Regions from separate parts of the Tumebacillus sp. BK434 genome, predicted to be linked through region 1. Evidence: riboswitches for the same ligand, from Rfam matches in the RefSeq annotation. Region 1 holds a riboswitch; each other region holds the start of a gene.
What was found. Region 1 has a riboswitch for cyclic di-AMP ahead of EV586_RS08510 (LysM peptidoglycan-binding domain-containing protein). Riboswitches for the same ligand answer to the same signal wherever they lie in the genome.

Region 1 (7,590 bases):
CGCCGTGAAGGAGATGAAAGGCGTTCGCACGATGTTTGTCGTGCTGTTCCTGGCCCAGTTTTCGGTGATGAGTGTGCTGCCGGTGCTGCCTGTCTATATGAAGGAACTCACCGGGCTCGAATACCTCGGCATCATCGCCGGGTTCGCGACGGCGGCAACGGGACTTGCCGATCTGATCGCCTCGCCGTTCCTCGGCAAGCGCAGCGACAAGATCGGCTACCGCAAAGTCCTGACCATCTGCATGACCGGGGCCGCCCTGATGTACCTTCCGCAAGCGCTCGCTCCGAACGTCTGGGTCTTCATCGCCGCCCGCTTCGGCCTCGGGCTCTTCATCGGTGGGATCATGCCGACCGCAAACGCGCTGGTCGGGCGTCTGGCGCCGAAAGAGCACCGGGGGAAGGTCTACGGGTTCTCCGCGTCGGCGATGCTCTTAGGCTCCTTTGCAGGGCCGCTCTTGGGCGGCTTGGGCTCGGCCTACTTCGGCATTCGGGTGATGCTTGGGCTGACTTGTGTGCTCTACCTGCTGAACATGATCTGGGTGCGGATGAAAGTGATCGAGCCGGAGGGGCGGGCAGGGTGACTTTTCCTTGGCCAGCGGTTACAATATAGCCAAAGATGACCATAGGAAGGATGATCACCAATGGAACTGAACCTGACCGGACGCGATAAACACAGCACGCCAGATGAGCTGCAGAACCTGTCCGCTGTGATGATTCACGGCGACGAGATCTTCGTCGACCAAGGGGCGATCCACGGCAAGAGCCGCCTGGAGCGGGGCATCGACTTCCGGGCGGCACGCTCGGCGGAGGATGTGCCGAACGGGGAGAAGGTCGCTGTGGTCTGGGTGACCTTGAAAACGTACGAAAAGGGACGCGGCTTCAGCGGTATCGCGTCGGCAGAACTTGTGATCGACTTCGCACACGGCATCGGCTACAAGGCGATGGGCCCACTGGTCAACCAGATGGACCGCGCGGTGAAAGGCCGTGTGGACGTGTCGAACCTGACCGCCGAACAGAAGGCGAAACTGGCTGCTTTCCTGCAGCAGCTGCGAGCCGACCTTTGGGAAAACACCCCGGAGGAAGTCAAGGCGGAACTTGCCTAAAACAACCTTGCAAAACCCACCTTTTTGGTGGGTTTTTTACGTGCGAAAAAGACCACACTACACGGTGAAACCTAACAGCATACTTATCCAAAAAATTTGTTTCTCATACAGAAGAAGAGTGCTATAATTGCATTCGTTATGTTTTCGTTATGCTCTTGATGAAAGGAATTGAACGCGATGCAAAACCTTACTCCTCTGTTCACGAAGCTCGTCGAGCACGCGAGCCGGAACCCGATTCAGTTCCACATTCCCGCACACAAAAAAGGCTTTGGTATGCCGAGCGAATTCAGCGAGTTCATTGGCCCGAACGCTTTGTCCATAGATTTGATCAACATCGCACCCTTGGACGATCTGCATTCACCGAAAGGCATCATCAAAGAAGCCCAGGAGTTGGCCGCGCAGGCGTATGGCGCCGACCACACGTTCTTCTCGGTGCAGGGCACGTCCGGCGCGATCATGACGATGATCATGTCGGTCGTAGGTCCTGGCGAGAAGATCCTCGTGCCGCGCAACGCGCATAAATCGATCATGGCGGCGATCATCCTCTCCGGCGCGCATCCGGTGTTCATGCACCCGGAAGTGGACGCTGAGATCGGCATCATGCACGGCATCTCGGTCGATACGGTCCGTGTCACGCTTGACGCACACCCGGATGCAAAAGGCGTGCTGCTGATCAACCCGACCTACTTCGGCGTCTCCTGCGACCTGAAATCGATCGTCGAACTGAGCCATGAGCGCGGCGTGCCTGTCATCGTCGACGAAGCGCACGGCGTCCTGTTCTCCTTCCACGAAGACCTGCCGCTCTCCGCGATGCAGGCCGGCGCGGACATGGCGGCGACCTCCGTGCACAAGCTCGGCGGCTCGATGACGCAAAGCTCGGTGCTCAACGTCCGTGAAGGATTCGTCTCTCCGGCGCACGTGCAGGCGGTGCTCTCGATGCTGCACACCACGTCGACGTCCTACCTGCTCCTGGCGTCGCTTGACGTCGCTCGCAAGAACCTTGCGGTCTACGGGCACGAGCTGATCGAAAAAGTGCTCCGTCTCGCTCGAAATGCCCGCCGCACGATCAATGAAGAGATCCCGGGCATGTACTGCTTCGGCGACGAGATCCTGAAAACGTCGGCCACCTTCGCCCACGACCCGCTGAAGCTGAACATCTCCGTCAAGGAGCTCGGCTTGACCGGCTGGGAAGTGGAGAAGATCCTCCGCACCGATTTCAACATCGAGGTGGAAATGTCCGACCTGTACAACATCCTCTGCATCGTCACCTTCGGCGACACCGACGAAACGATCGCCTCGCTGATCCACGCGCTGCGCGAGATCTCGAAACGATTCGGCGTGCAGGAGAAAAAAGACCTGCCGCAGGTGCACATCCCGTCGATGCCGCTGCTCGCCGTTTCGCCGCGCGACGCTTTCTATAATAAACAGACCGAAGTCGTGCCACTGACAGAAGCGGCCGGCCGGATCATGGCCGAGTCGGTGATGGTCTACCCGCCGGGCATCCCGATCATCATGCCGGGCGAAGTGATCACGCAGGACAACATCGAGTACATCATGGAAAACGTCAAAGCGGGACTCCCCGTGCAAGGCCCGGATGACCCGAACATCGAGTTCATCAAAGTGTTGAAATAGATCACAGACAGACCTTGCAGTCAAGCAAAAAGTCCTCTTCTTCGGAAGGGGACTTTTTTCCATTCGCCGACTGCGGCACGACGCGATCCCTGTACCCGCGCCGGATGCGGGCGGCTCGCGGAGATTCTTCCAGTCCATTTCCAGTTATCGACTAGTGAAACGGAGGCCTGATCTGCGTTATTCTAGCACTCGACCACATGACAAGCCTAATCCTCAAATCTGATGAGGAACGGAGGAACCATATCTGGGGTGAACTCGCGCAGCAGGCGAGCGGGTATCCTTCACCCGAACCCGTCAGCTAACTCCGGCGGCTTTTAGAAGGAGAGTGCTAGAAAATGAAAAAATTCAACCTGAAAAAATGGGCTTTTGCAACAATTGTTGCAGCAAGCGTTCTGACCGTATCGCAAGTCAACGTCGAGGCAGCAGGTCTCACCGATGCGATCATCGTGCAACCGGGCCAGACTTTGTCCCAGCTGGCAGCCAGCTACGGCACGACCGCACAAGCGTGGAAGACGGCCAACCATCTGGCGTCCGACACGATCTACGCGGGCCAAAAGCTGCACATCGTCTTCCCGTACAAAGTGATCACAGGCGACCAGTTGGCATACCTCGCCAACAAGTACGACACCACCGCTGCAGAGATTAAAAACCTCAACGGCATGGACTCGGATCGGCTGATCGCAGGCAACACCATCCTGATCCCGTCCGGCACCAACGGCTTCTACAAAGCGGTAACTCCGGCTACAGCAGCTCCGGCGCAAGCTCCGCAAGCGAAAGCGCCGCAGACCGAAGAAAAGTCGGCCGACCGCCAGGCGCTGCAACCGGTGAAACAGCCGGTCGTACCGACCCGCGTAGCGCCGACTCCGGCACCAGCTCCGGTGGAAAAACCGGCACCGGCGCCGAAGCCGGCCGTCCCGACTGTCGCCGGCATGGCGTACACCAAGACGCTGAACATGGACGCGACCGCATACGGCCCGGGCAACATCATGTGGCAATGGGGCGGCCAGACTTTCACCGGCACCAAAGTGCGTGAAGGCGTGATCGCAGTGGACCCGAAAGTGGTTCCGCTCGGCTCCAAAGTCTACGTGACCGGCTACAACTCCCCGCTGCTTCCGGCGGGCGGCTTCGTGGCGACTGCCGAGGACACCGGCGGCGCGATCAAGGGCAACCGCATCGACATCTACATCGACGGTACCCAGGCGCAGCTTCGCCAGTTCGGCAAGCAAGACGTTAAAATCTATATCCTCAAGTAGATCCAAGCAGCAGTGCCAAGAACCATCTGCCTTTCATCGGCAGGTGGTTTTTTTGTATTTCAAATTGGAAACGCTGGAAAGAAGAGAAAAGAGGTGAACGTGTGTGGATGTGTTTCGCGTGCTGCAGGTGGTACGCCCGATGCAGGGCGGCATGCGCCGGCATGTGCTGGATCTGATCCATGGTTTGCAGGAAGTCGGGCTCGCCGTGACGGTCGCCTGCCCGTCGGAGCTGTGCGGGGAACAGGTACTGCAATCGGTGCCTTGCTTGCCTGTGGAGATCGTCGACAGCGTCTCCCCGATGAAAGATATGCTCGCCGTGCGCCAGCTGGGCAAACTGCTTCGCGAGCAGCCGTTCGATCTCGTGCACCTGCACGGGGCGAAAGCAGGTCTCGTCGGCCGCCTCGCCCTGCGCAGCCTGCCGACGCCGCCGCCCTGCGTCTATACCGTACATAATCAAGTCTTGCCGCGCGGCGGGCTGGTCAAGCGCGTGCTGAACACGCTGGAGCGCAGGCTCGCTCCCGAGACCGACCGCGTGATCACCGTCTCGCGCCGCCTGGAGCAGGATGTGGTGGCGCGCCATGGCATCCCGCCTTGGAGGGCGGTGACGATCCACAACGGGGTCGAGCAGGCGGCGATGCTGCCGCGCGAGCACGCCCGGCAGGTGCTGGGCTGTGAGGACAGCGACCGCCTTGTCATCGGTTCGATCGGGCGCATGGTGGCGGAAAAAGGGTTCTCGACGCTGCTCGAAGCGTTTACGATTCTGCTCGCCCGCGGCGTCGATGCGGAGCTGGTGCTGATCGGCGACGGCCCGCTCCTGTCCGACTACCAGCATCAGGCCGGCAAGATCGGCCCGGCGCGGGTGCGCTTCTTAGGCGAGGTCCCGCAGGCGCGCCGGCTGCTCTCCGGGCTCGACATCGTCGTCCAGCCTTCGCACGCCGAAGGGCTCGGCCTCGTGCCGATCGAGGCGATGCTCGCCGGCTGCCCGGTGATCGCCAGCGACGTCGGCGGGCTCCCGGAAGTGGTGGTGCACGGCAAGACCGGTCTGCTCGTCCCGCCGCAGGAAGCGGTGGCGCTGGCCGATGCCCTGCAACTGCTGCTGCAAAAAGAGGACTGGCGGCTGCGGCTCGGACGGGCCGGACAGCGCCGGGCGGAGGAACATTTCACCAGAGGGGCGATGATCGAAGCGACGCTGCGAGAATACCGCGCGGTGATCGCCAAGCGCCAAGGGGTCTTTTTATGAAACGGAACTTGATCTTGATGCTGCTGTTGCTGTGTACGTTGCTCGGGTTGCCGGGAACGGTTCACGCCGCTCCTGCAAGGCAAGTGGTGATCGTCGTCATCGACGGGCTGTGGCAAGGCGCGATCTCGGAGGAGGAAACGCCCAACCTGATACGCCTGCAGCAGATGGGCGCGGTCGGCGTGATGAACCACAACACGCTGAGCAAACAAAATGATGTGAACACGTACCTGACGATCGGGGCGGGCTCGAAAGCGAGCGCGCCGATTGGACATGTGCGCGCGTACGGCCTCACCGAGCCGGTGAAGGAAGAACAGCGACCGGCGACGGGGCGCGACCTGTATTTGCGCCATCTGGGCCGGGAACCGCAAGGGGAGATCGTCGTGCCGCAGATTCCCCAGATCCGGGCGGCTGCCGAAAGCGCAAACTACAAGCTCCTGCCGGGCCAGCTCGGAGATGCGGTGCATGATCTCGGAGGCCGGACGGCCGTGTTTGGCAACACCGACCACGGCGCAGCGACGCACCGTCCGGCTGCGCTGATCGCGATGGACAGCGGTGGCACGGTCGATCTGGGATCACTGCCAGACGGCTTGCTGCCAGACGGTACGCGCCCGTTTGGGGTGCGTACCGATTACGCGGCGCTGGAACGGCAGTTTCTGCAGGCTCGCAGGGAGGCTGCCCTGATCGTGCTGGAGACGGGGGACGCCGGGCGGGTGCGTGCGATGCGCGACCAGATGACCGATGAGCAGGCGGAGCGCGCGTACCGGCAGGCGATCCGGGAGGCGGACGGGCTGATCGGCAAGCTGTTGCCAGCTGTCGGCCCGCAGCTGCTGCTCGCCGTGGTCTCGCCGGCCGCCAACCCGCTGCCTGAGGCGCCGACCTTGTCCCCGGTCATCCTCGCCGGCGGCGCCATTTCGCCAGGCAGCCTGCTCACCTCGGGGACGACGAAGCGGGACGGCCTGATCGCCAACTATGACTTGGCACCGACATTCGTGCAGGCGCTGGGCGGCGACGCGCAGGACTATCCGTTCCTCGGGCAGCCGGTCAGCGCACAGCCGGTGTCCGGGACGCTCGCGGCGGCGGACCAGTTGGACCGCATCGTGGAAAACATGCTGCTCCCGAGCGGCATGCGCCGCCTGCTCGTCCGCCCGTGGCTGAACATCTGGATCGGGGCGGCGGCGCTGATTCTGTTTGGTACGATCTTTCGCCAGGCCTGGCTGCGCTACGTCACCCCGGTGGCAGAGCTGCTGCTGATCTTCCCGTTGGTCTGGCTGTACGTGCCGCTGTTCCATCCATTGACCGGGCAGGACATCACCTTGTACACGATACTGCTCGCCCTCGCCGCTTGGGGCGGGCTGCAACTGATCCGCCAGCCCTTGCAGCGCTACGGCGCGCTGGCCGGGCTGACGGTGCTCACGCTGCTTGGCGACATGCTGCTTGGCGCACCGCTGATGAAAGAGTCGGTCTTTTCCTACGACCCGGTGGTCGGCGCGCGCTACTACGGCATCGGCAACGAATACATGGGCCTGCTGCTCGGGGCGGCTTTATTGCTCTTGAACGTGCTGCTCGCCTTGTATCCGGGGAAAGGGAAGCTCGGCACGCTGGTGCTCTTTTTCGCCATCGTCCTCCTGTTCGCCGCCCCGTCGTTCGGCACCAACGCAGGCGGCGCGATGGCGGCGGCGATCGGCGGGTCGTACGCTTTCCTGCAAGTCTGCAACGTGAGGATGACGCTGCGCAACTGGCTGTGGATCGGCGGCGGGGCGGCGGTCGGGCTCGGACTCTTGTTTGCGCTAAACCTCGGCGGCGAACAGACGCACATCGGCCGGGCGGCGACGCTGCTGCTCGGCGGCAACTTCGCCGAGGTCTGGCAGATCCTCCAGCGCAAGGTCGAGCTCAACCTGCACCTGCTGCGCGTCTCGGCGTGGGGAAAACTGCTGCTCCTCTTCATCGCCACGCTGCTCGTCTGGCGCCTGAAGCGCGCCGGGTCGCCGTTCTTGCTGCACAATTTCAAGACACAGCTCGTCACAGCGGCGGCAGCGTTCCTCGTCAACGACTCCGGCGTGGTGGCGGCGGCGATCATCCTGCTGTTTGCGGTGGTGCCGCTGCTGAGCATCAGGGAGCCGAAGTTGGACATACTACCGACTGAACAAGCTCCACAAGAATGGACTACGAGGTGACATACATGACGAACGAATTCACCTGGAAAGTGGGCGGGGCCCAAGGCGAAGGGATCGACTCAACAGGCGAGATTCTGGCGACGGTCCTCACACGCATGGGGTATTACATATTCGCCTACCGCCACTTCATGTCGCTGGTCAAAGGCGGCCACACCAACTACAAAATCAGAGCGAACAACGTGGAGCAAG
Region 2 (7,590 bases), on a different contig from region 1:
TTCATGGAACGAGAAAGTCAGATCGTACAGCTGGTAGTCGGACAGCTCCGGCTGCTCTTCGCGCACCGCTTGCACCTCATGGCGCAGATCGTTCATCAGTTGCTCAATGCGCAGTTCTTCGCAGCCCGACCCATTCATGACAAATCGTTTGATAAATCGACGGCGCTCTTTTGTCATCGTTTCCAAACAGATCCCCTCCGCCCTTTTAAGGTGTGTATCTAAGGTGTATGGGGAGTTATGTTGAAATATGACAAACGAACGCCCTCTGCTAGAACGGCAATTTCGACTGCTGCGTTAAATCAAGGCGCGGCGCGTGTGCACCTCAACGCCTTTGGGCACATGCACGACCACGTGCGTGTAATGCATGCCGCGCACGGTGATCCAGCCGAGCCCGGAGATCACGATGTCCTGCGGGTGGCCCGACTTCAAGGTGATCCGGTGCGGCACGAGACCGCGCAAAGAGTCCGGGCACGCGTCGCAGGGCGGGGTGAGCAGCGTGCCGAGATGGTTGGCGTACAGCTCGTCCGCCCGCTCCAGCTTCGTGCGGTGCACGTTCAGCTGGTTGGCCGCATAGACGGAGAAGCCCTGCTTCGGCCCCTCCACGTAGTCGAAGCGCGCCAAGCCGCCGAGGAACAAGGTCTGCTGGTCGTTCAGCTGGTAGGTCTTCGGGTTGATGTAACCTTCCGGCGTGATGTCGCGCAGCGATTTCGGGCAGACGAGGTCGGTCAAGCGATGCGTCGTCATGATTCCCGGCGTATCGATCAGATCGCCGCTGTGGTTTGGCAGATCCATCCGGATCGTCGACAGCGTGGTGCCCGGATAGCGGGACGTGGTGATCTCCGCGCCTTCTTCATGGCCGTAGAGATTCAAAAGGCCGTTGATCAACGTCGATTTGCCGACGTTGGCGGTGCCGACGACATAGACGTCTTTGTTGCCGATGCGCTGGTCGATCGCCTCTTTGACAAATTCGATGTTGATCCGCTTTTTCGCCGAGATCAGGATGATGTCGTCGACGCGGACGCCTTGTTTCTCGACTTCTTTTTTCAGCCAGAACTCGACGCGTTCAAAATTGGTCACCTTCGGCAGCAGGTCCGCTTTGTTGGCGACGAGGATGATCGGGTTCTTCCCGACGTATTTGTTGATCTCTTTTACCCAGGACCCGGCGAAATCGAACAGGTCGACCACTTTGACGACCAGGGCCGGACGCTTGCCGATGTCGCGGAGAATCTTCTGGAACCCTTCGTTGTCGAGCGAGACGGGCGCCACGTCACTGTAGTGCTTGATGCGGTAACAGCGCTGGCAGACCGGATATTCGCGTTCGATCACCGAATTCAGCGGGGCATAGCCCGGCTTTTCTTTTTCCTCGGTCTGGATGGCGATGCCGCAGCCGGTACAAGTCAAATCAAATTCAGACATTCGTTGTTCACTCCCAAGGAATCATTCCGCGGCGGCGCAAGATCGAAAACGCAACGCGTTCCATCGCGCGCAGCACTTTGGTGCCGATCCATTCTTTGTCGGCCACAGGCATGACGAGGATCGTATACATGTTCATGCGATTGCCGCCGAGCACGTCGGTAAACAGCTGGTCGCCAATGACGACCGTCTCTTCGCGCTTGGTGCCGAGCACTTCCAAAGCGCGCAGAAACGGCGCGCGCTTCGGTTTGCGGGCGCGGCCGATGAACGGGATGTTTAACGGCTTCGAGAACTTCTCGACGCGGTGGTCTTTGTTGTTCGAGACGACGCAGACTTTGATCCCGCGGGTATCGCGGACATGATCGAGCCATTCGATCAGCTTCGGCGTCGCGTCCGGCTCATCCCAGCGCACCAGCGTGTTGTCAAGGTCGGTGATGATGCCTTTGACCCCGCGCTGCTGCAGTTCATCCAGGTCAATGTGAAAAACCGACTCTACATAGAGATCGGGAATCAGTTGTTTTAACATTCTTGTTTTCACCTCAAAAGGGAATCCCGTTGTAGTAGCATTCCATCCACCTGTAGAGAATATCACAGAAGAGAAGATTCTGCCAATAAATCGGCCAAACGCGAAAAAGCCTCTGCTCCCGGCTCGAGGGAAGGACAGAGGCTTTTTCGTTTGTTGCTATACTGTTGTATTGTTTCTATTAGACAAAAGAACAAAGAAATCCTTTTCGACACGAATGGTAATTTTTTACCGAATTATCTCAGATTGGAAATGTGTTTGGTTAGCCAATTGACGGTTTCTTCCAACATTCCCAGCGTGATGAAATGGTTGAGCTTGGCAGACGTTAGTACTTTGTAGTCTAATAAAAACAAAAAGAAGCGGCCGTCGACAGGACGCCCGCTTCGGAACTCTAGAGTTAGGTATTAGATGTAGGAACGGGCTCCAAGATAACGTGCGCCCCAGTAGCCGCCGTTCAGCGAATCGACTTTGACGCCGTCCGAAGAGGTAGCGGAAACGAATTGGCCGTTGCCGATGTAGATGCCGACATGAGTTGCGCCCGGGCCGTAGGTGGAGAAGAAGACGAGATCGCCCGGTTCCGGAGCTGCTGTGGCGGAACCGCCTGCATACATGTCTGCGGCGATGCGCGGAGCTTGCACGCCATATTGCGCCAACACGTAGGTGACATAGCCGGAGCAGTCAAAGCCGCTCGGCGTGTTGCCCGCCCATTGGTACGGAACACCGACATATTTCATCGCCGTGTCGACCACTTTCGGGGTGGCTGGGCGAAGCTTGGCTGCTTTCGCTTCGATCAGCGGACCGGTGGTCGCGCCGACTTTGCCGTTTTGTTCAAGGCCGTTGGCCGCTTGGAACTTCTTGACCGCCGTCGCGGTGATTTCACCGTAGTAGCCGGTGTTCTCCGGATAGCTGAAGAACCCGAGCAGACGCAGGTCCTGCTGAAGTTTCGTGACGTCAGCGCCGGTGGAGCCGACCTGCAGCATCTGCGGTCCGTACGGAGCAGGCGCTGCCAGCGCGTCCGTTACCGCCAGCGGAGACATGGTGACGAATGTTGCCAGCAACAGAGTTTGCACAAAACGCTTCATATGATATGTAGACCTCCCGTAAGGCCTCCGAGGTTAGTTGACGGGTTCGGGTCGAGAGCAACCCTCCGCCCGCAGGCGGTTCACCCCAAAAATCTAAAATCTCCCCCGTACTGAAAATGTTTCAGATTCGGCCAATTTCTCAACATGGACAAGTCTACCATACAAATTGTCAGATTTCAATCAAATCACTAGATTTAAGCCTGCTCGGTGGTCAGCTAAAAAGCCCATCCGTTACCGGATAGGCTGTTCGCATGTGTCATAGAGCAGTCGACCGATCTGCCCCATCAGTCCATGCGCGTCTTTGCGCTCGATGATGTTTTTGCTAAACACGGAGACGGCAAACGTATTGCGCGGGAAATAGAGCAGCCCCATGTCGTGGTCGGTGCCGTTCACCCAGCCGGTCTTGTGCGCGCACTCCCAGAGTGGCAGAACGCCGACCGGGCCGTCCTGGGTCGGGAGCAGGCTCGGCAGGCCTTCGTTGTATTTTTGCTGTTTCATGATCTTGACCATCTCGGCACAGGCACGCCAGGAGACAACTTTGCCGTCGGCGATCAGCTTCAGCAGATGGGTCATGTCGCGCGGCGTGATCTTGTTGTAGTTTTCAATCTTGGCCGGGATGACGGAGATCTTGTTGTAAAAACCGCTCCCGGTCAGTCCCCATTCGGCCATCGCGTCTTGAATCGCCTGCGTGCCGATGCGGTCGATCAGGATGTTGGTCGCCGTGTTGTCGCTGTCGATGATCATCAGCATCGTGTAGTCGTAGATCGACAGCTCGAGGCCCGGGCTGAGATTTTGCAGCAGCCCGGAGCCGGTGACCATGTCTTCGGCGCGCAAGGCGATCTTTTCCTCAAAGCGCAGGTTGCCTTTGAACGCCTGATCGAACACCGCTGCCATGATCGGGACTTTGATGATGCTTGCGGCGTAAAACCATTCGTCAGGCTGATAGGTAAACTCGCTTTGCGATTCCAGATGGTAGATGGAGATCCCATACGTTCCGCGCGCTGCTTCGATCATTCGCTGCAAGGCGGGGGTCAGTGCTGCCAGCATGAACGACACTCCTCTCAAACTCTCTTACCTGTCTTGTTCTGCGGGTCGCGGCGTTCTTCCTGCACGCACATACTCGCTAATATCTTAACAAAACTCTGGAGATGCTAGATTCGATCGTTTATACTGGAACAAAGTGGAGGTGTATATCCATGGACGTATCCAGTGTGCAACAGGCGGTCAATCTCTGGGCGCTCAAACAGGCGATGGCGCTGGGCCAGTCCCAAGCTGCCGCGCCCGCTCAGCTGCAGATCGTCAACCAGTTGGCTGCGCTCGACCCGACACGCGGGCAGGCGATCGATATCCGGATCTAGCCCTTCCAGCAGAAAAGCCTGCCGCTCCTCTTGAGCGGCAGGCTTTTTCTGTGTTTACCCGTTCGGCAGGTCGTCACCCGGCTGGAGCAGCGGCGGGTTGATCTGCACGGTGTTCGGGTATTTCAAGCCCGCACCGGTGTTCAGCAGGAGCACTTTGTCGTTCTCGTTCAGCCAGTCTTGCGCTTTCAGCTGCTCGACGGCCGCATACAACGAGGCGCCTTCCGGACAGATGAACGCGCCGTCGAGGCTGGCCAGCGTCTGTTGCGCACGCAATGTATCTTCGTCGTCGATGGCGATCGCACAGCCATCCGTGTTGTAGACCGCTTCGAGGACGAGGAAGTCGCCGAGCGCTTTCGGCACGTTGACGCCAAAGGCGATCGTATCGGAGTCCGGCCAGAACTCCGACTCGCGTTTGCCTTCCTGCCAGGCTTTGACGATCGGTGCGCAGCCGCTCGCCTGCACGGAGACGAGGCGCGGCATTTTCTCGCCGATCCAGCCCATCGCCTGAAGTTCCTGCAGCGCTTTGTAGATGGCGATCAGGCCGACGCCGCCGCCTGTCGGGTAGAGGATCACGTCCGGCACCTCCCAGTTGAACTGCTCGGCGATCTCGTAGCCCATCGTCTTTTTGCCTTCAATGCGGTACGGCTCTTTCAGCGTCGACGCGTCAAACCAGCCGTTTTCGCCGACCGCTTTGCCGACGATTTTGCCGGCATCGGAGATCACGCCGTTGACGAGGTAGAGGTCTGCCCCGGAGACGGCCGTCTCGTTGCGGGTGATCTTGGGCGCATTTTCCGGCATCACGATGTAAGACTGGATGCCGGCGCGGGCCGCGTACAGCGCCCATGCGCCACCGGCGTTCCCGTTGGTCGGCATGGCCAACGTCTTCACGCCAACTTCTTTGGCTTTTGAGACGCCGACCGCCGCGCCGCGGGCTTTGAACGTGGCGGTCGGCAGAATGCCTTCATCTTTGATGTACAAGTTCGGCACGCCCGCTTTCGTCCCGGCGCGGGGAGCGGTGTAGATCGGCGTCATCCCTTCACCGAAGGAGACGATGTTTCGCTCGTCGCGCACCGGGAGCAGCTCTTTGTAGCGCCACAAGCTGGCCGGACGGGTAAGCAGGTCTTCTTTTTTCAGCATTTTGGCTGCCGCTTGCAGGTCGTAGCGGACGAGCAGTGGTGCGGCACACTCCCGGCAGAGCTGCTGGAGCTTGTCCGCATCATGGACGGTGCCGCATTTGGAACATTCCAGATGGGTCATCAAGCTGTTCGTGGTCATCGTTCAATCCCCCTTGTTTATCTCTTTATTCTAAAACAAGAAAACCCAGTAGGATATACTGGATTTTCTTGTTTTTTTATTTTCTTCGCGTGCGCTCACGGCGCTTGATGATCATCTCTTCCGCTACGATTTTCTCGGCGGCGTCGACCGCCTGTGCGAGTTCGGCGATGGTGGTTTTTTCAAAGAGGTCGCGCAGGTGGAGTTGAACCTCGAACTCGGTCTGCACGCGGGACACCAACTGCGTGGCGAGCAGCGAGTGTCCGCCGATGTGGAAGAAGTTGTCGTGGACCGAGATCTTGTCGAGCATCAGCAGCTCAGACCAGATCTGCATGAGATGTTCTTCCGTCGGCGTGGACGGCGCAACATATTCCGCTTCGCGCTGGCCGCGCTCCGGCATGGGCAGGGCTTTGCGGTCGACCTTGCCGTTCGGCGAGAAGGGCAGTTCGTCGAGCCGCATGTAGAAGCTCGGCACCATGTGGATCGGCAGGCGCTCTTTGAGCGCGTTGCGCAGTTCGGCAACCGGCACTTCGTCGCCGATGTAGTAGGCGGCGAGGTCGTTTTCCCAGACGCTGACCACCGAGCGGGCGACCGACGGATGCTCGTTCAGCACCGCTTCGATCTCGCTCAGCTCGATGCGGAAGCCGCGCAGCTTGACCTGATGGTCGAGGCGGCCGAGGTACTGCACGATGCGGCCCGGCAGCCAGCGCGCCATGTCTCCGGTGCGGTACAGACGCTCACCCGGCACGAAGGGGCTCGGCACGAAGCGCTCTTCGGTCGCGTCGGGACGGTTGTAGTACCCGCGCCCGACGCCGCTGCCGCCGATGTACAGCTCGCCGGCGATCCCGATCGGCTGCGGCTTCCCGTTCCGGTCGAGGACGTACATCCGCGTATTGCCGATCGGGCGGCCGATCGGCACGATCCCCGACCAGCGCGGATCGTATTCGCCATGCGTCGCTTCGAAATTGCTGGAGTCGATCGTCGTCTCGGTGATGCCGTAGCAGTTGGCGATGCGGACGCGGTCGCCAAAGCGCTCCAGCAGCGTGACATAGTCGGCCGCAGCGAACGCGTCGGAGCCGACCAGCACCAGCTTCAAGTCGCCAAGCGGCAGGTGGTGCTGCCAGATGTGCTCCAGCAGCGGCACGACCAAGCCCGGCGTGGCGTTGAGCAGTTCGACTTTTTCTTCTTGCATCAACCGGTACAGTCCGTCGAGATCCAGGCGGGTCTCGTTCGGGCAGATCACCAGCGCGCCGCCGGTGAGCAGCGAGAGGATCATGTCACAGACGAAGACGTCAAACGACATCGACGACACCTGCAGGCTGCGCGGGCTGTACGCGTCCATGCCATACTGTCCGGACCAGCTCTCACTGACCGTATGCAGCGTATCGTGCTGGATCATCACGCCTTTGGGCACGCCGGTCGTGCCGGAGGTGAAGATGATATAGGCGAGGTTATGCGGCTGCACGCTGCTCGGCGGGCAGTGTGCCGGCTCCGCTTCCAACGCCGCGGTGAGATCTGCCAGCTGCAGAACTCGGGCTTCCGTCTCCCACACCGTGTCCTGATCGGTGAGCAGGAGCGGCGGCGTGCAGACGCCAAGCATCGTGGCGATGCGATCCGGCGGATAGGTCGGGTCGATCGGCACATAAGCGCCGCCCGCCTTCAGTACGGCAAGCACGGCGGTGATCATCCACGTGGTGCGCTCCAGGCAGAGCGCGACCAGCGATTCCGGCGCGACGCCTTGCTTTTGCAGGTAGTGCGCCAGACGGTTGGCGCGCTCGTCGAGCTCGCGGTAGGTCAGGCGTTCTGTCGCCGTGATCACCGCTTCCGCGTCCGGCGTGCGGGCCGCTTGTTCGGCGAAGAGCTGATGGAAGCACTTCAGCTCGGACGGCGGCGCTTGGATCTCCGTCCACTCGTGGAGCAGTTGCTGCTCTTCTGCCACTGT
Region 3 (7,590 bases), on a different contig from region 1:
GGGCTGCGGCCGCAGATCGTCGTCTCCAACCCGCCATACATCCCGACGGCCGACTGTGAACAGCTCGACGTGGAAGTGCGCGATCATGAACCGCGCCTTGCGCTCGACGGCGGCGCGGACGGGCTGTATCCGTACCGCGTGATCTGCGGGGCGCTGCCAAAGCTATGGCCGGACGACGGGCCGGCTTTTGTGGCGTATGAAGTGGGGATTCATCAAGACCGCGACGTGGAAGCGATGATTCGCGCGGCGCTGCCCGCCGGGGAATCAGGTGAGACGGGCATCGTGCCGGACTGGCAAGGCATCGGGCGCGTGATCTGGGGCAGACGGGGAGAGTGACGCAGATGGCTGCAGATAAGAAATGGATGCTGTTGTTTATTTTCTTGGGCTTCTTGTTCGCCTTGTTTATCACCTTCGGGCGCGACTATGTAGAGCACGCGCCGCTGATCGGCTGGGGCGGCGCGGTCGTTTGCTACGGCATCGCCTATGGCATCACCCGCACGGCGAGCAGGCGGAAACGCTAGTCTAGCATTTTTTTGCTAGAATTTTTCTGCTGCTAGGTTTAAACTCGCAATCTCGCGTCCATACTCGTAGCATAAGAGATGACCAGTTACGAGGGGGATGCAAGCGATGAGACAAGAGTTGGCGATGGTGCGGGAAGCGGTCGAGAAAGTGAACAAACGGGCGGCGATCGCGCTGCTGCTCGCGGCGGCGATGATCGGGATTGGCGTTGGCCCGACCGAAGCGCAAGACCTCGGACCGGTCGCGGCAAACGTGGTGATCGACGACGAGATGATGCAAGAGCAGGTGCAGACCGGGCAGTCGATCCCGGGCGACGCGATCCGCCTGCGCATCATCGCCAACAGCGACTCGGCGGAAGACCAGCAGCTGAAGCGCGACATTCGCGACGAGATCATCGCAGCGATCGCGGTGGAAGTGGAAGGGCTGAAGACGGCCGAAGCTGCGCGGGAACAGATCCGTGCGGCCGTGCCGGAGATGAACGAGATCGCCAAGCGCGTGATCGAAGAGCAAGGTTACTCCTACCCGGTGGCGACCGACTTTGGCCTCGTGCCGTTCCCGACCAAGATGTACGGCACCGAAGTCTACCCGGCCGGCGAGTACGAAGCGCTGCGCATCCAAGTTGGGGAGGCGAAAGGCCAAAACTGGTGGTGCGTGCTGTTCCCGCCGCTGTGCTTTGTGGACATGAGCAATGGCGACGCAGTCAAGGCGAAAGACATGGAGACGGCTGCGATCACGACCGTCGCGGTGAAAGACGCGGCCGGCGGCGAGCAGGAAGTGGAAGTCCGCTCCGCCTTGTTCGACAAGATCGCCTCCTGGTGGGACGGCCTCACTGACAGCATCGGCGGTTTCTTCGCCTAATTTTCGGCAAGCGAATCACACAGCATCCCCTCTGTGCATAGTGTGTGAAACAAGCCCGCATCCTGAGAGCATGTGACTCCGGGGTGTGGGTTTTTTTGTGCATACTCTAGCATATTCGAACATCTTCGCTCATAGAGATAGAGTAACCAATTGCGGAGAGGACGTGCGAAGGATGAACATCGTGATACGCAAAGCGGAGCAGAGCGATCGGGAGACGATCCAAGGGCTGCTGCTCGGAGCGGGAGTCAGCGCGCAGGGCGTGGAAGAGCAGGTGGACGGCTTTTTGCTGGTCGAGGCGGTGGACGGGGGGCAGAGGTCGGCCGTCGGCACGGTGGGACTGGAGATCATCGACGGCCAATACGGGGTGATGCGCTCGCTGGTGATCAAAAAAGGGGCGAACACCGCCGACCTCGGCGCGGAGCTGATCCGGCTGTTTGTGGCTTATGTGGAGACGACCGAGATTCGGCAGCTGTACTTACTCACACAATCCACAGCGGCCCCCCTGTTTATCCACATCGGGTTTTCCACAATCCACAGGGAGCAGCTGCCGGAAGCGGTAGCCCAGAGCCCACACTTCCTGGCGTATAAAAATCAGGCGGCGGTCTGCTTGGTGAAAACGTATACATCCACAAGTTATCCACACCCGCATGTGGATAGTGTGAATAAATAGGAACCTATGTTCTTCTTTTTTTCGACAAAATGATTCATATTTTTCCCTGTTCTTTTGCTATACTAAGGACACAATCCATACGAACAGGGACGGTAGCAGATGGAGACAAAACGATTTGGAACAACCGAGCAGGAGATTGCGGAAGCGGCCGCCTTGCTGCAAGACGGCGAAGTGGTCGGCTTTCCGACGGAGACGGTCTACGGGCTGGGCGCCAATGCGTTCGATGCCGCGGCTGTGGATAAGATTTTTAAAGCGAAAGGGCGGCCTTCCGACAACCCGCTGATTGTCCACATTGCGCACCGGCAGGATGTGGACAAATTGGCGCAGGCGGTGCCGGAAGGGGCGGCCCTGTGCATGGAGCATTTTTGGCCGGGGCCGCTGACGATCGTGCTGCCCTGTGTGGACGGCGTGCCGCGCAACGTGACGGCAGGGCTGCGCACGGTGGGCATTCGGATGCCCGACCATGTGACGGCGCTGCAGCTGATCGACGCGGCCGGTGTGCCGCTGGCCGCGCCGAGCGCGAACCGCTCCGGCCGCCCGAGCCCGACGACGGCGGAGCATGTGCTGGAAGACCTCAGCGGGCGCATCGCCGGCGTGGTCGACGGCGGGGCGGCAGGTGTGGGCGTCGAGTCGACCGTGCTCGATTTTACCGGGGACCGGCCGATGATCCTGCGTCCGGGCGGCGTGACTCGCGAGATGCTGCAGGACGTGATCGGCGAGGTCGGCATCGACCCGGCCTTGGCGAGCGGGGTCGGCACGCCGAAGTCGCCCGGAGTGAAATACACGCATTATGCGCCTCAAGGCGAGATGTGGCTGGTCGAAGGCGAGCAGGATGCTGCCAAGATCGCCGCGCTGACGGCAGACGCGCAGGCGGCAGGGCGCCGCGTCGGCGTGCTGACGACAGCCGAGCGCGCCGGGCAGTACCGGGCCGACGTGGTGATTCCCTGCGGCAAGCGCAGCGATCTATCCACCGTGGCGGCCGGACTGTATGAGGCGATCCGGCAGTTCGACCACGCCGGGGCCGATGTGATCTACGCGGAAGTGTTTCCGGAGACGGGCGTGGGGCTGGCGGTGATGAACCGTTTGCGCAAAGCGGCGAGCCATCGAGTTATCCGTGCCTAATGTCTGAAAATGGCGGAGAGGAGCCTGAAAGATGGGCTCGTCTCCGCTTCATCTTTTCTCAGTGGATCATGTATAATGAGAAGAGACAATTGCATGATCCATGGCTGAGTTCCGGCTTGATCCGGAAGCGGAGGACCCAATCAACATGGGGTGAATTCTGCCTGCAGGGGCAGAAAGGGTGAACATGATCTCTCTTGCCACCCGAACCCGACAGCTAACTTCGTAAGCCGATGCGAGAAGAGGGTGAAACGTGTGAACCGTTGTCTGATCGTCACCATGGACGAGTCGGCCGTGCCGTTCGTTCAAACGCTGCACACCTTGGGGCTGGACTGCGCTTTTTTGGATTTTTGCGCACAAACGTCCCAATTTTTGCGCGAGCAGAAAGTGGAGGCACCCGTGATCAAGGTCGGCCCGCACAAGCAGGATGTCGTAGACAGACTGCGGGCATGTTCGTTTGACACGGCGGTCGTCTTCGAAGGGCCGTGGCTGGAAAGCGCGCTGATCGTTCAGGCGCTGAAGCTGGCCGGAATTGGCAAAGTCGTCGTCGTCGCGCAAAATCAAAGCTTCATGCGCTCCTACCGCGCCTTGGGCGCCGACCGGGTGGTTGGCGTGCGCCGCTGGAACCGCGATTCGCTGCGCGTGCTGAGCGCTGTATAACCGGAAAGACCGGAGCTTGATCGATCAGGCTCAGGTCTTTTTTTTATGGATTTTTCTTGGCAAAGGGCACTTGTCCACACCTCTTCGCTCCGGTCTACATACGATGGAGTACAAACATCAGCAAGGATGATTCTTTCGGAGGTGGAAGCAGGAATGCAAAAGCAGTTTGAAAAACTGATTGGCAAAGCGGTCACTCTTTATACGAAAGACGGCCCGAAGGTGGGCATCGTCGAGAAGGTAAGCGCGAAAGGTGTCACTTTGAGAGAGTTGCCGAAAAAGGACCGCAAGGGCCTCGATGTCGAGCATGTCTTCTTCGGTGGAGGTTTTTATCCGTATGGCGGCATTGGCGGTTTTGGCGGAGCGGGCCTCGGGGTTGGCCTCGGTGTCGGAGCGGGCGTCGGCTTAGGCGCCGGGTTGGGATTTGGCCGTCCGTTCGGATTTGGCCGTCCGTTCGGGTTCGGTGGTCCGGTGGGGTTCGGCGGTCCGGTGGGGTTCGGACGTCCGTTCGGGTTTGGCCGTCCGTTCGGCGGCATGTTCTGGTAATCGCAGAGAGTGTGCAGAAAGCTCCGGCTTGGAAAAGCCGGGGCTTTTTGCCTTGTCCGATTTGGCTGCTCCGCATGTGGTTCAGAACGGGGGACAGGTTGCATACACATGAGAGGGACGGACAACCGGGGGGAGGGACAGTCGTTTTGATGACCAGTATACAGTGGGGAGAGTTCATGACGCTATTGCTGATGGCGCTGGCCCTTGGCATGGATGCGTTCTCCCTGGGGCTTGGCATGGGCATGCTGCGGCTGAACTCCCGGGAGATTTCGAAGATCTCGCTGACGATCGGATTATTCCATGTGCTGATGCCTTTGATCGGGATGGCGGCCGGCCTGTACCTGGCGCAAGCGGTGGGCGAGATGACCAAATGGATCGGCGCCCTGCTGTTGATTGGGCTAGGTGTACATATGGTGTGGAATTCGCTAAAAGGGGATGACGAGGATGCCGGACTGCGCGGCGGGTCGCGGACGACCGGCCTCGGTCTGATCCTGTTTGCGCTGTCGGTCAGCATCGACTCGCTGTCGGTCGGCTTCTCGCTGGGGACGCTCGGGGCCAATGTGGGGGTCGCCGTGGCCTTGTTTGGCATCTGCGGCGCGATGATGGCGGCGACGGGACTGTCGATCGGCAGCCGTGCCTCGCATCTGTTCGGGGAGTACGGCGAAGCGATCGGCGGGGCGGTGCTGGTGGCGTTTGGCGTGAAATTCCTGCTGTGAGGAGGGTGGCTTTGTGGCGCAAATCTTGCTGGTGAGTTTACTGTCGGGCTTGGCAACGACGCTGGGCGGTCTGTTGGTGCTGCGCATCGGCAAGCTGACGCGGCACGGGCTGGCCTTTTTTCTGGCGCTGGCGGCGGGCATCATGCTGGCGGTGGTCTGCGCCGACCTGATTCCGGCGTCCTATGCGGGCGGGGGCGCGAACGCGGTCTTGTACGGGGTGACCGCAGGCTGGTTGTTCATGATGGTGATGCGCCGCTGCGTGACGGCGGTGCTGCGCAGGTCGCCTTTGGCGAAAGGGGCGTCGTTTCACTATCTGCGGCTCGGCTGGTTCATCGCGGTGGTGACCGCCTTGCACGACATTCCGGAAGGCTTGGCGATCGGCGCGGGTGACATGCTGCATCCGGAGCTCGGCATGCTGCTCGCGCTGGCGATCGGGCTGCACAACCTGCCGGAGGGGATGTCGATCGCCGTACCGCTGCGCATGGCGGGGATCCCGGGGAAGAAGATTCTGGGGATCATCACGCTGGCCGCTTTCTTCACGCCGCTGGGGACGCTGGTCGGGATCTTGCTGTTTGAGGTGTCACCGCAGCTGATCTCGATGTCGATGGGCTTTGCGGCGGGCGCGATGGGCTATGTGGTGGCACGGGACTTGTGGCCGGAAGCGTGGCATTCGTCGAAGCTGATCACGGCGGGCGGCACGATCCTTGGGGCGGCTCTGCTCCTGATCGCCGGGCACCTGCATTTGCACGGGTGAGGGACTGGCGGCTATACTGAGAGGGAGCAAGCGAACGGAATGAGGAGGATTCGGATGAAACTGTTGTTTGTATGCACCGGGAACACCTGCCGCAGCGCGATGGCAGAACCGCTCATGCGCCGCCGCCTGGATACGGCCGGTCTCGGCGACCGGGTGGAAGTGCGTTCGGCAGGCGTCGCCGCGATGCCGGGCGCACCGGCGTCGCAAGGGGCGGCGCATGTGCTGAACGCGAAGGGGATGGACGGCGCCGGCCACATGGCGTCCCTGCTCGATCGTGAGCTGGTCAACTGGGCCGACCTGATCCTGACCATGGGCGAATCGCACAAGCGGGCGATCGTAGAGAAGCATTTCGATGCGCTGGACAAGACGTTCACCTTGAAAGAGTTCGTCGATGACGACCCGGCGAACCTGGCGATCCTCGATGCGATGGCGCAGGTGCAGGAAGCGGCGCAACTGAAGCAAGGCCAGTTTTTGCAAGACCACGCCGACGAAGTGGAAGCGCTGCAAGCCCGCTACCAAGCGGGAGATGCCAGCGCAGCCGGCGACCTCGAACAGCTGCAGGCGCGCCTCGAAGCGTCCGTCAAAGCGGAGAGCCAGCAGATGGTCGACCTGATGGGCAAACTGCCCAGCTACGACATCGCCGACCCGTACGGCGGCCCGCAGAGCGTCTATGATGCGACGGCAGCCGAGATCGACGTGCTGCTGGAGAAGCTGGTGCAGAGGTTGCAAGAGGAGCTGTAAGGGGCAGAATCGAGAAAAGCCACAGCGGGATGCTGTGGCTTTTGTCTATGCTTGCGCTTCTTCCAGCTGGAACTGCTGCGTGGCCAGTTCCCGATACAGCTCGTGTGTCGCCAGCAGCTCTTCGTGCGTGCCGACGCCTGTCACGCGGCCTTTTTCGAGCACGACGATCTGGTCGGCGTCGACGACGGTGGAGAGGCGGTGGGCGATGACGAGGGTGGTGCGACCGTGCATCAGGTTGGCCAGCGCGTCCTGGACGACTTTTTCCGAAGTGGAGTCGAGGGCGGAAGTCGCTTCGTCGAGCATCAGGATGTTGGGGTTGCGCAGCAGCGCGCGGGCGATGGCGATCCGCTGGCGCTGACCGCCGGAGAGCTTGATGCCGCGCTCGCCGACTTCGGTGTCGTAGCCTTGGGGCAGCTCTTGGATGAAACTGTCCGCATAGGCCATGCCAGCCGCCTGCTGCAGCTCTTCCTCCGTCACCGCGCGTTCCACCCCGTAGGCGATGTTGTCGCGGATCGTCCCCGCCATCAGCGGGCTCTCCTGCGAGACATAGCCGAGCTGTTCGCGCCATGACTTCAGGCTGAACGCGTCGATCGGCGTGTCCCCCAGCCGGATCGTCCCGCCGTTCGGAAGGTAGAAGCGCTCCAAGAGCGAAAACAGGGTCGTCTTCCCGGAACCGCTGGGACCTACGATCGCCGTCACCTTGCCGGGCAGGAACGTAATGTCCACCCCGTGCAACACTTCGTCGCCAGTTTGATAGGTGAAGGTCAAGTCCTCCACGCAGATCGGCAGGTGGGTGCTGTCCACCGTTTGCTGCTTGGTGTGGTCTTCTTCTTCATGCTCGAGAATGCCGGTCAAACGCTCCGTCGCCCCCATCGCTTTTTGGATCGAGGTGAAAAACTGAGCCAGCTGCCCGAACGGCATGATGATCTGGAACAGGTAGAGGATAAACGCCACCAGCTCGCCCACACTCAGCGCCCCGGTCGCCACGCGCACCCCGCCGAAGCCGATGA
Region 4 (7,590 bases), on a different contig from region 1:
GAAAAAGTTCAGGAGATCCAAGCGTTGATGTGCAAGCTGGAAGAACACCTTCTGGAGTTGAAGCCGTTTCTGGCAACGCTTGATGAAAAGCAATGGAAAGCGCTCACGCAAAGCGCGGCTCGAAAAGGCACCACCCTGTTCAATCTTCTCGCAATCTTATTCCAAGTCAATCCATTTGTGTAAAGGGAGAGTTACTCATGTTGAAAAAATTCATGGCCAAATTAGGCGTTGGCGCTTCAAAAGTGGACTTGGTGCTGAACAAGCAGCACTATGAACTGGGAGAGGAGATCGAGGGGGTGTTTCGGATTCAAGGCGGTTCTGTTGAACAGCAGATCAATCGGATCACGGCCGACTTGTTGGTAACGATCCGTGTTCGCGACCGCGTCATCTCGCATCCGGTGACTTCGATTCCGGTCAGTTCGTCCTTCGTCATTCGCCCTGAGGAGCAGAAGGAACTGCCGCTGCGCTTTACGCTTCCGCTCAACATGCCGATCTCGCGAACCGGGGTCACGTATCACTTCGCAACTCGTTTGGACATCGCCGGCGGCGTGGACGGCTCCGACCGCGATCCTGTGCAGATCTGCCCGCCGGAACGCTTCAACTCGATCATCCGCGCGCTGGATTTGCTGGGATTCCAGGAAAAGCATGATTCCGGCAAATTTAACGGCTATTCGCAAGAGTTTGAGTTTTACCCGACCGGTGCCTTCAAAGGACAGGTGCAAGAAGTGGAGTTTGAAGCGGCGATTGAAGCTGACGGAATCCGCTTGCTGCTCGAGGTCGATATGTACCAGTTCTTTGGCTTTGGCGAGAAGGAACTGCGCCAAGAGATTTTCCTGAGCAATGAGCAGTTGGCCGATGCCCGGGCGTTGAGCCATCATTTGGAAGCGGTGATTCAGGAGATGCTTCAAAACCCGCATGCGTACCCGGCGTCGCGTTACCGCACACATGGTCATGCTATGCCTGGCCGCGGGCATCGCGGCTCGGGACTTGGCGGGGCGATGGGCGGCTTCGTAGCCGGGATGGTCGGCGGCATGGTCATCGGTGCGCTGATGGAGGAAGGCATGGAGGCGCTGGCTGGCGGCGAGGAGTCTGCCGATGGCGGGCTGTTCGACGGATTTGATGATTTTGGCGGTTTTGACGGCGGAGACGATTTTTAAGAGAAACTTGGAGGGACAAGTTTGAGTTCTTTATGGGAGTTAGTGAAAAAAGGTAATATGTCGTCTGCGGCAGCTGCTGTCGGCAACACAGCACTGGCGATTTTGAAGGGGATTGCGGCGATGATCAGCGGCAGCGGGGCGATGTTTGCTTCGACGATGCACTCGGTGGCGGATGCGGTGAACCAAGGGTTTGTCTTTGTCGGCAGCGTGCTGGCGGAGCGCAAGCCGACCCGGCGCTTTCCGACCGGTTTTGGCCGGGTGATCAATCTGTTCTGTATGATTGCGGTCATCGTGGTCACCATGATGGCGTATGAGACGATCCGCGAAGGTATCCATCTCCTGCAACACCCGGCCAGCGTGACCACGATCACCTGGGATGTGATCGCGCTGAGTGCGGCCATTCTCGTGGACGGATTCGTACTGATTAAGGCGATGCAGGAGATTGTGCGCGAGGCGCGAGTGGAGGCAAAAGGATTTGGGATCATTTCCGCTTCGTTTCGCAATGCCAAGCATGCAGCTCCGCCGACCCGTCTTGTTTTCTACGAAGATCTTGTGGCCACGCTCGGGGCAGCGCTTGCGCTGACGGCAGTTCTCGTTACCCGCTTCACAGACAACAAGCTCTTTGACGGATCGGTGACGATCATGATCGGCGTGATGATGCTTTTCGTGGCGTTCAAGATCGGGTATGACAATATGGTGGGACTGATCGGGGTCGCAGCGCCTCGTGAGGTGGAAGAGCGCGTGGCTGCCATCATTTTCTCCGATCCCGACGTGACCGACATCAACAAGATGCGCATTGTGCAGGAAGGGCGCACCTACCACGTGGAAGCTTATATCGAGCTGCGGCCGGGCCTGACGCTCGCAGATGCTGACGACATCAAGTACCGCGTCCGCGATCTGATCTTGGCAGATCCGAACGTCTCCGATGTGACGATGGGCATCTTGGAGGACGATGGCGTGAAAAACTGGGTTCCTCAGGAAATGTAACCATCTAGAAATCGGGAGGTTCATATGGACAATCGCGAGACGTTGTTGCACGAACTGCAGCTGATCGAGGAGTGGGAACAGGACCAAAAAGACCTGTGGTTCTGGGAAAAGCTCGGCCGACTGCCCTTCATGCTGCTGGATAAAGTAACGCCGAAATTTTTGCAGGAGAAAGCAGGGCAAGCGGTCGACGAGCTGGTCTCGTATGTGGAGACGGGCGGCAAGTACATGGCCGATGAGCAAGCGGTCTTCAAACGGATCGCAGCGGTGACCCACCACCCGGTCGCTTCGTTGGACGAGGTGCGCGCCTTGCCGATCACGCTGATGAAGCAGAGTGCGCTCGACCTGCGCAAGTCTCGCCAGAACTTCGCGACCGCGCAGGGCGCAGTCGCCGGATTGGGCGGCGTGTTCACGCTGGCGATCGACATTCCTTTTTTGCTCGGGATGTCGCTGAAGACGATCCAGGATGTCGGCATGTGTTACGGCTACGACCCGCTGGAGAAGTCGGAGCGCGTGTTTATCATCAAATGCCTGCAATTCACCTCCTCGGATATCGTGGGGAAAAAGGCGATTCTGGAGGAGTTGTCCTCGATGCACCTCCCGGAGCGCAACCGCCAGATGTTCTCGCAGCTGCAAGGGTGGCGGGAAGTGCTGCTGATGCAGACGGAGAACTTTGGCTGGAAGAAACTGTTCCAGCTGGTCCCGGTGGCGGGCATTCTGTTCGGGGCCTACCTCAATCGAAAGACGATCGATGAGGTGGCGGAAACGGCGTTGATGCTGTATGGCAAACGCCGGATCATGGAACGCTTGGAGCGGTAATCGAGGATTCGCATTGTACAAGGGCTGCCTTTCCAAGCGGAAGGGCAGCCCTTTTTGTGATGGCACGAAATCATGAGTAAATATCCGATTGGCTGAGGGAGAGGGTGCTAACTTGCATTCTTGTGCATTTTTTATTCTTAGCAGTCCAAAACGTCGCCAAAAACGCTCGTGCATCTTCAAGCAAATGGGAGTAAGATGAATACAACAAATGAATCACTGCCTAATCTTGGGAATACCAAGAGCGGAGGAACCAATCTTTTGGGGTTAATCTCGCGAGTTTGCGAGAGGGATGAGGACATTTTTCTTCCTTGCCATCCTACCCGTCAGCTAACTTCGTCGGCTAAGCAGGGAAGGTCAGAGACCTTCTAGTTGGAATGGTCTTTTTGTTATGCAGAAAGGCTTTCGAACTAGCGGTTTCGTCCAGCAAGTCTCTTGGGTAGACAACATGCAGGCGCCGCCGCAACGGCTCCGGCATGACGTAGACCGATGTAGACTTTGACCTTCAATCATTTGATGAGGTTAAAGTTAGGGCATCGGTCTTTTTTGCGTGGACCGACCCGAGAAAGCGGGGATTGCAACATGGCGCAGAACGCCAAAAGCAAACAGGAGTCGGACATCAGCGAGGCCTATATCAAATTTCAGCGTGAGATCTTAGGCCGTGGCCCGCAGGAGACAAAAACGTACATTTTGAATGACATGGTGATCATCCGGCTCAAAGGTGTGCTCACCCACGAGGAGAAGCACCTGGCGAAAACGGACCGAGGGAGGCGTCTGGTCAAAGAGATGCGCCAGACCCTCCGCGAAAATTACAGCGCGGAGCTGGAGGAGATCATCTCCCGCATCACCGGCTGCACGGTGCTGGGCTCGCACAGCGACATCTCGACCAAGCTCGGCGAGCGGGTCGAAATCTTTATTCTGGACCGTGATCTTGAAAAGCAACTGCGCGAAAAACAAGACTAATGCCAACCGCACAGGTTGATGGAATACAAGGGGTCCTGTCTGGATACAGGAAGCCGGGTATCGCATACGCCTGCGGGTTCTGGAGGAACTTCGGTGCTCTTCTGCATGAAGAGCAGCACGGAAGTTGTTCGGGAATCCGCAGGCGTTTTGTTTTTCCCAGGAGACGAGGAGGAGAACAACATGTTGGATCTGTTGATGATCGGTGGCGTGCTGGTGCTGACCGGGATGATGCTTTGGCTGGTGCGCTTTGCGGATGGCGTCGTGCAGGAAGGGAGTGAGCGGACATGAGCGGTCTCACCCTGATCTCGATCGCCGTCACCGTGCTGCTCGCGGTGCTGTTCGCCAAGCCGGCCGGACTGTATCTGGCGGCGGCGCTGGATGACCGCTCGCAGCGCTTGAACCGTTTTTACGGACCTTTGGAAAAGGTGTTGTTTCGGTTGGGCGGTGTGCAGCAGCAAGCGCAGTCTTGGCAGAAGTATGCCTGTTCGATGGTGCTGGTCAATGCGGTGATGCTGCTGCTCGTCTATCTGGTCTTCCGCTTCCAAGGCGTGCTGCCGCTCAATCCGGCGGGCATTCCCTCGATGGAGCCTACGCTGGCGATGCATACGGCGATCTCGTTTATGACCAATACCAATCTGCAACATTACAGCGGGGAAACCGGGCTGTCCGCGTTCTCCCAATTGATCGGTATCACCTTCCTGATGTTCACCGCGCCGGCGACGGCGCTGGCGGCAGCGTTCGCGTTCATCCGCGGATTGAGCGGGCGACCGTTCGGCAACTTTTATGTCGATCTGGTGCGCAGCATCACGCGCGTGCTGCTGCCGCTCTCCCTGGCGGCCGCGTTGCTCTTCGTGGCTTCGGGCGTGCCGCAGATGCTGGAGGCGAGCGTTGCGGCGAAGACGCTGGAAGGCGCCGGGCAGACCCTCGCCGTCGGACCGGTCGGGTCGTTTGTGGCGATCAAGGAACTGGGCAATAACGGTGGCGGCTATTTCGGCGTCAACTCGGCACACCCGTTTGAGAATCCGAACGGCTTCACCAATTTCCTGCAAATGTTGCTGATGCTGCTCCTGCCGACCGCGCTGCCGTTCGCCTACGGGCAAATGGTCGGGAATCGGAAGCAGGGGCGGGTGCTGTTCGTCTCGATGCTGATGATGTTCGTGCTGCTGCTCGGCGTTGCGCTGACCTCCGAAGCTGCGGGCAATCCGGCGCTGAGCGCTCTGGGCATCGATCAATCGCATGGCAGCATGGAAGGCAAGGAAGTTCGATTTGGCACCGGACTCTCGGCGCTGTATGCAGTGGTCACCACCGCGTCCGAAACGGGCGCGGTCAACACGATGCATGACACGCTGACGCCGGGCGGCGGGATGAGCGCGCTGCTCAACATGCTGTTCAACACGGTGTTTGGCGGTGTTGGCGCCGGGTTCATGAACGTTCTGCTGTATGCGATGATCGCTGTTTTCCTCTCCGGGCTGATGGTGGGAAGAACGCCCGAATTCCTCGGCAAGAAGCTGGAAGGCAAGGAGATGAAACTGATTGCGATCACCTTGCTGATCCAGCCGTTCCTGATCCTCGCGCCGACCGCCTTGGCGCTGGCTACCTCGCTGGGAACGGATGCGATCTCCCAACCGGGCTATCACGGTCTGACACAAGTCCTGTATGAGTACACGTCATCGGCGGCTAACAACGGGTCGGGATATGAAGGGCTGGGCGACGCCACTGTTTTCTGGAACCTCTCTACAGGCATCGTCATGTACCTGGGGCGCTATGTCTCGTGCATCGCGTTGCTGGCGGTCGCCGCTTCCCTCGCGGCCAAGCGGACCGTACCGGAGACGGGCGGCACGTTTCGCACCGACAACATGCTGTTTGCGGGCGTGTGGCTCGGCACGATCCTGATCGTCGGCGCGCTGACCTATTTACCGGCACTGGTCTTAGGGCCGATTGCTGAATCTCTGACGCTATAGGGGGACACGTCCATGAATCGCATATCGATAGAGAGCACATCCAAAGAACACACTTCCAAAGATCGAAAATCAAAAGACCGCACCTCCATGATCAGCGGCGACATCGTCAAGCAGGCGAGCCGCTCCGCTTTGCTGAAATTCGATCCGCGCGTGATGGTGCGCAACCCGATCATGTTTTTAGTCGAAATCGGGATGTTGATCGCCCTAGCTGCGGCCTTCTTTCCGCAGGCGTTCGGGTCGGCTACTGTTGGCAGTTGGTTCAATGCGGCCGTCGCTGTGATCTTGTTCGTGACGATCTGGTTTGCCAATTTTGCGGAAGCGCTGGCCGAAGGGAGAGGCAAAGCGCAGGCAGATTCGCTGAAGCAGACGAAACAAGACATCCCGGCCCGCAAGCTGAAAAGCGACGGCAGCCTGCAGAGCGTATCGTCTGCCACGCTGCGCAAAGGGGACATCGTCGTCGTGGCGGCAGGCGAGATGATCCCCGGTGACGGGGAGGTGGTCGCCGGGCTGGCCTCGGTGGACGAATCGGCGATCACCGGGGAATCGGCAGCGGTGATCAAAGAAGCGGGCGGCGACTTCAGCTCGGTCACCGGCGGCACACGTGTCGTCAGCGATGAGATCCGCATTCGCATCACCAGCGACCCGGGCGAATCGTTTCTCGACCGCATGATCGCGCTGGTGGAAGGGGCAGAGCGGCAGAAGACGCCCAATGAGATCGCATTGAACACGCTGCTCATCTCGCTGACGGTCATCTTTCTGCTTGTCGTGCTCACCTTGCCGTTTTTCACCCGCTATCTCGGTTTTCAACTGGACATCTCCGTGCTGATCGCGTTGCTGGTCTGCCTGATCCCGACCACGATCGGCGGTCTGCTCTCGGCGATCGGCATCGCGGGCATGGACCGCGTGACGCAGTTCAATGTGCTGGCGATGTCGGGCAAAGCGGTGGAAGCTGCCGGCGACATCAACACGATTATCCTCGACAAGACGGGGACGATCACGTTCGGCAATCGCATGGCGAGCGAATTTGTCCCGGTCGGAAACGCGACTGTGGAGACGGTCGCGCAGTGGGCAGCCGTTTCTTCCGTCAAGGACGAGACACCGGAAGGGCGCTCTGTCCTCGACTTGATGGGCAAATGGGGCTGGTCTTATGATCGCTCGCTCGGCGAAGGGGGCGAATGGATCGAATTTCGAGCGGAGACCCGCATGAGCGGCGTCGATCTGCCGGACGGTCGTCAAGTGCGTAAAGGAGCGGTCGACTCCGTGAAAAAATGGGTGTTGTCACAAGGCGGAGCACTGCCGGAAGATCTCGACCGGAGTAGCGACCGCATCGCCAGTGAAGGCGGCACGCCCTTGGCTGTGGCGGTCGATGGCGCGATCTATGGCTTGCTCTATCTGAAAGATACGGTGAAGCCGGGTATGCGCGAACGGTTCCAACACTTGCGCGAGATGGGCATCAAGTCGATCATGTGCACAGGCGACAATCCGTTGACCGCCGCCACAATCGCCCGGGAAGCGGGCGTCGATGATTTTATCGCCGAGAGCAAACCGGAAGAGAAAATGGCGGTCATCCGGCGCGAACAGGCGGAAGGCAAACTGGTGGCGATGACCGGGGACGGCACCAACGACGCGCCCGCGCTTGCGCAAGCGGACGTCGGGCTGGCGATGAATTCCGGCACTGCGGCCGCCAAAGAAGCGGCGAACATGATCGA

Region 2: linked by a shared signal. The riboswitch ahead of EV586_RS12630 (C40 family peptidase) and the one ahead of EV586_RS08510 (LysM peptidoglycan-binding domain-containing protein) in region 1 are both predicted to bind cyclic di-AMP.
Region 3: linked by a shared signal. The riboswitch ahead of EV586_RS05195 (hypothetical protein) and the one ahead of EV586_RS08510 (LysM peptidoglycan-binding domain-containing protein) in region 1 are both predicted to bind cyclic di-AMP.
Region 4: linked by a shared signal. The riboswitch ahead of EV586_RS07335 (Na-translocating system protein MpsC family protein) and the one ahead of EV586_RS08510 (LysM peptidoglycan-binding domain-containing protein) in region 1 are both predicted to bind cyclic di-AMP.

What each region holds. Positions count from the first base shown of each region.
Region 1 covers NZ_SLXS01000003.1:63,382-70,971, reverse strand. The annotation lists gene EV586_RS08525 (MFS transporter) at 1-580, shown strand, start outside; gene EV586_RS08520 (YwhD family protein) at 641-1,102, shown strand; gene EV586_RS08515 (aminotransferase class I/II-fold pyridoxal phosphate-dependent enzyme) at 1,280-2,734, shown strand; cyclic di-AMP (ydaO/yuaA leader) riboswitch at 2,928-3,062, shown strand; gene EV586_RS08510 (LysM peptidoglycan-binding domain-containing protein) at 3,070-3,987, shown strand; gene EV586_RS08505 (glycosyltransferase family 4 protein) at 4,091-5,227, shown strand; gene EV586_RS08500 (hypothetical protein) at 5,224-7,401, shown strand; gene EV586_RS08495 (2-oxoacid:acceptor oxidoreductase subunit alpha) at 7,407-7,590, shown strand, end outside.
Region 2 covers NZ_SLXS01000004.1:282,449-290,038, reverse strand. The annotation lists gene EV586_RS12645 (hypothetical protein) at 1-186, opposite strand, end outside; gene yqeH (ribosome biogenesis GTPase YqeH) at 295-1,416, opposite strand; gene EV586_RS12635 (YqeG family HAD IIIA-type phosphatase) at 1,424-1,939, opposite strand; gene EV586_RS12630 (C40 family peptidase) at 2,341-3,018, opposite strand; cyclic di-AMP (ydaO/yuaA leader) riboswitch at 3,027-3,161, opposite strand; gene EV586_RS12625 (serine hydrolase) at 3,250-4,065, opposite strand; gene EV586_RS21150 (hypothetical protein) at 4,215-4,376, shown strand; gene EV586_RS12620 (threonine synthase) at 4,431-5,651, opposite strand; gene EV586_RS12615 (non-ribosomal peptide synthetase/type I polyketide synthase) at 5,728-7,590, opposite strand, start outside.
Region 3 covers NZ_SLXS01000002.1:152,029-159,618, forward strand. The annotation lists gene prmC (peptide chain release factor N(5)-glutamine methyltransferase) at 1-336, shown strand, start outside; gene EV586_RS05175 (hypothetical protein) at 342-521, shown strand; gene spoIIR (stage II sporulation protein R) at 790-1,377, shown strand; gene EV586_RS05185 (GNAT family N-acetyltransferase) at 1,550-2,047, shown strand; gene EV586_RS05190 (L-threonylcarbamoyladenylate synthase) at 2,147-3,169, shown strand; cyclic di-AMP (ydaO/yuaA leader) riboswitch at 3,262-3,413, shown strand; gene EV586_RS05195 (hypothetical protein) at 3,422-3,826, shown strand; gene EV586_RS05200 (hypothetical protein) at 3,980-4,369, shown strand; gene EV586_RS05205 (manganese efflux pump MntP) at 4,519-5,085, shown strand; gene EV586_RS05210 (ZIP family metal transporter) at 5,099-5,839, shown strand; gene EV586_RS05215 (low molecular weight protein arginine phosphatase) at 5,894-6,580, shown strand; gene EV586_RS05220 (ABC transporter ATP-binding protein) at 6,626-7,590, opposite strand, start outside.
Region 4 covers NZ_SLXS01000002.1:679,903-687,492, forward strand. The annotation lists gene EV586_RS07315 (MerR family transcriptional regulator) at 1-183, shown strand, start outside; gene EV586_RS07320 (sporulation protein) at 198-1,157, shown strand; gene EV586_RS07325 (cation diffusion facilitator family transporter) at 1,179-2,144, shown strand; gene EV586_RS07330 (EcsC family protein) at 2,169-2,960, shown strand; cyclic di-AMP (ydaO/yuaA leader) riboswitch at 3,168-3,317, shown strand; gene EV586_RS07335 (Na-translocating system protein MpsC family protein) at 3,540-3,920, shown strand; gene kdpA (potassium-transporting ATPase subunit KdpA) at 4,205-5,881, shown strand; gene kdpB (potassium-transporting ATPase subunit KdpB) at 5,969-7,590, shown strand, end outside.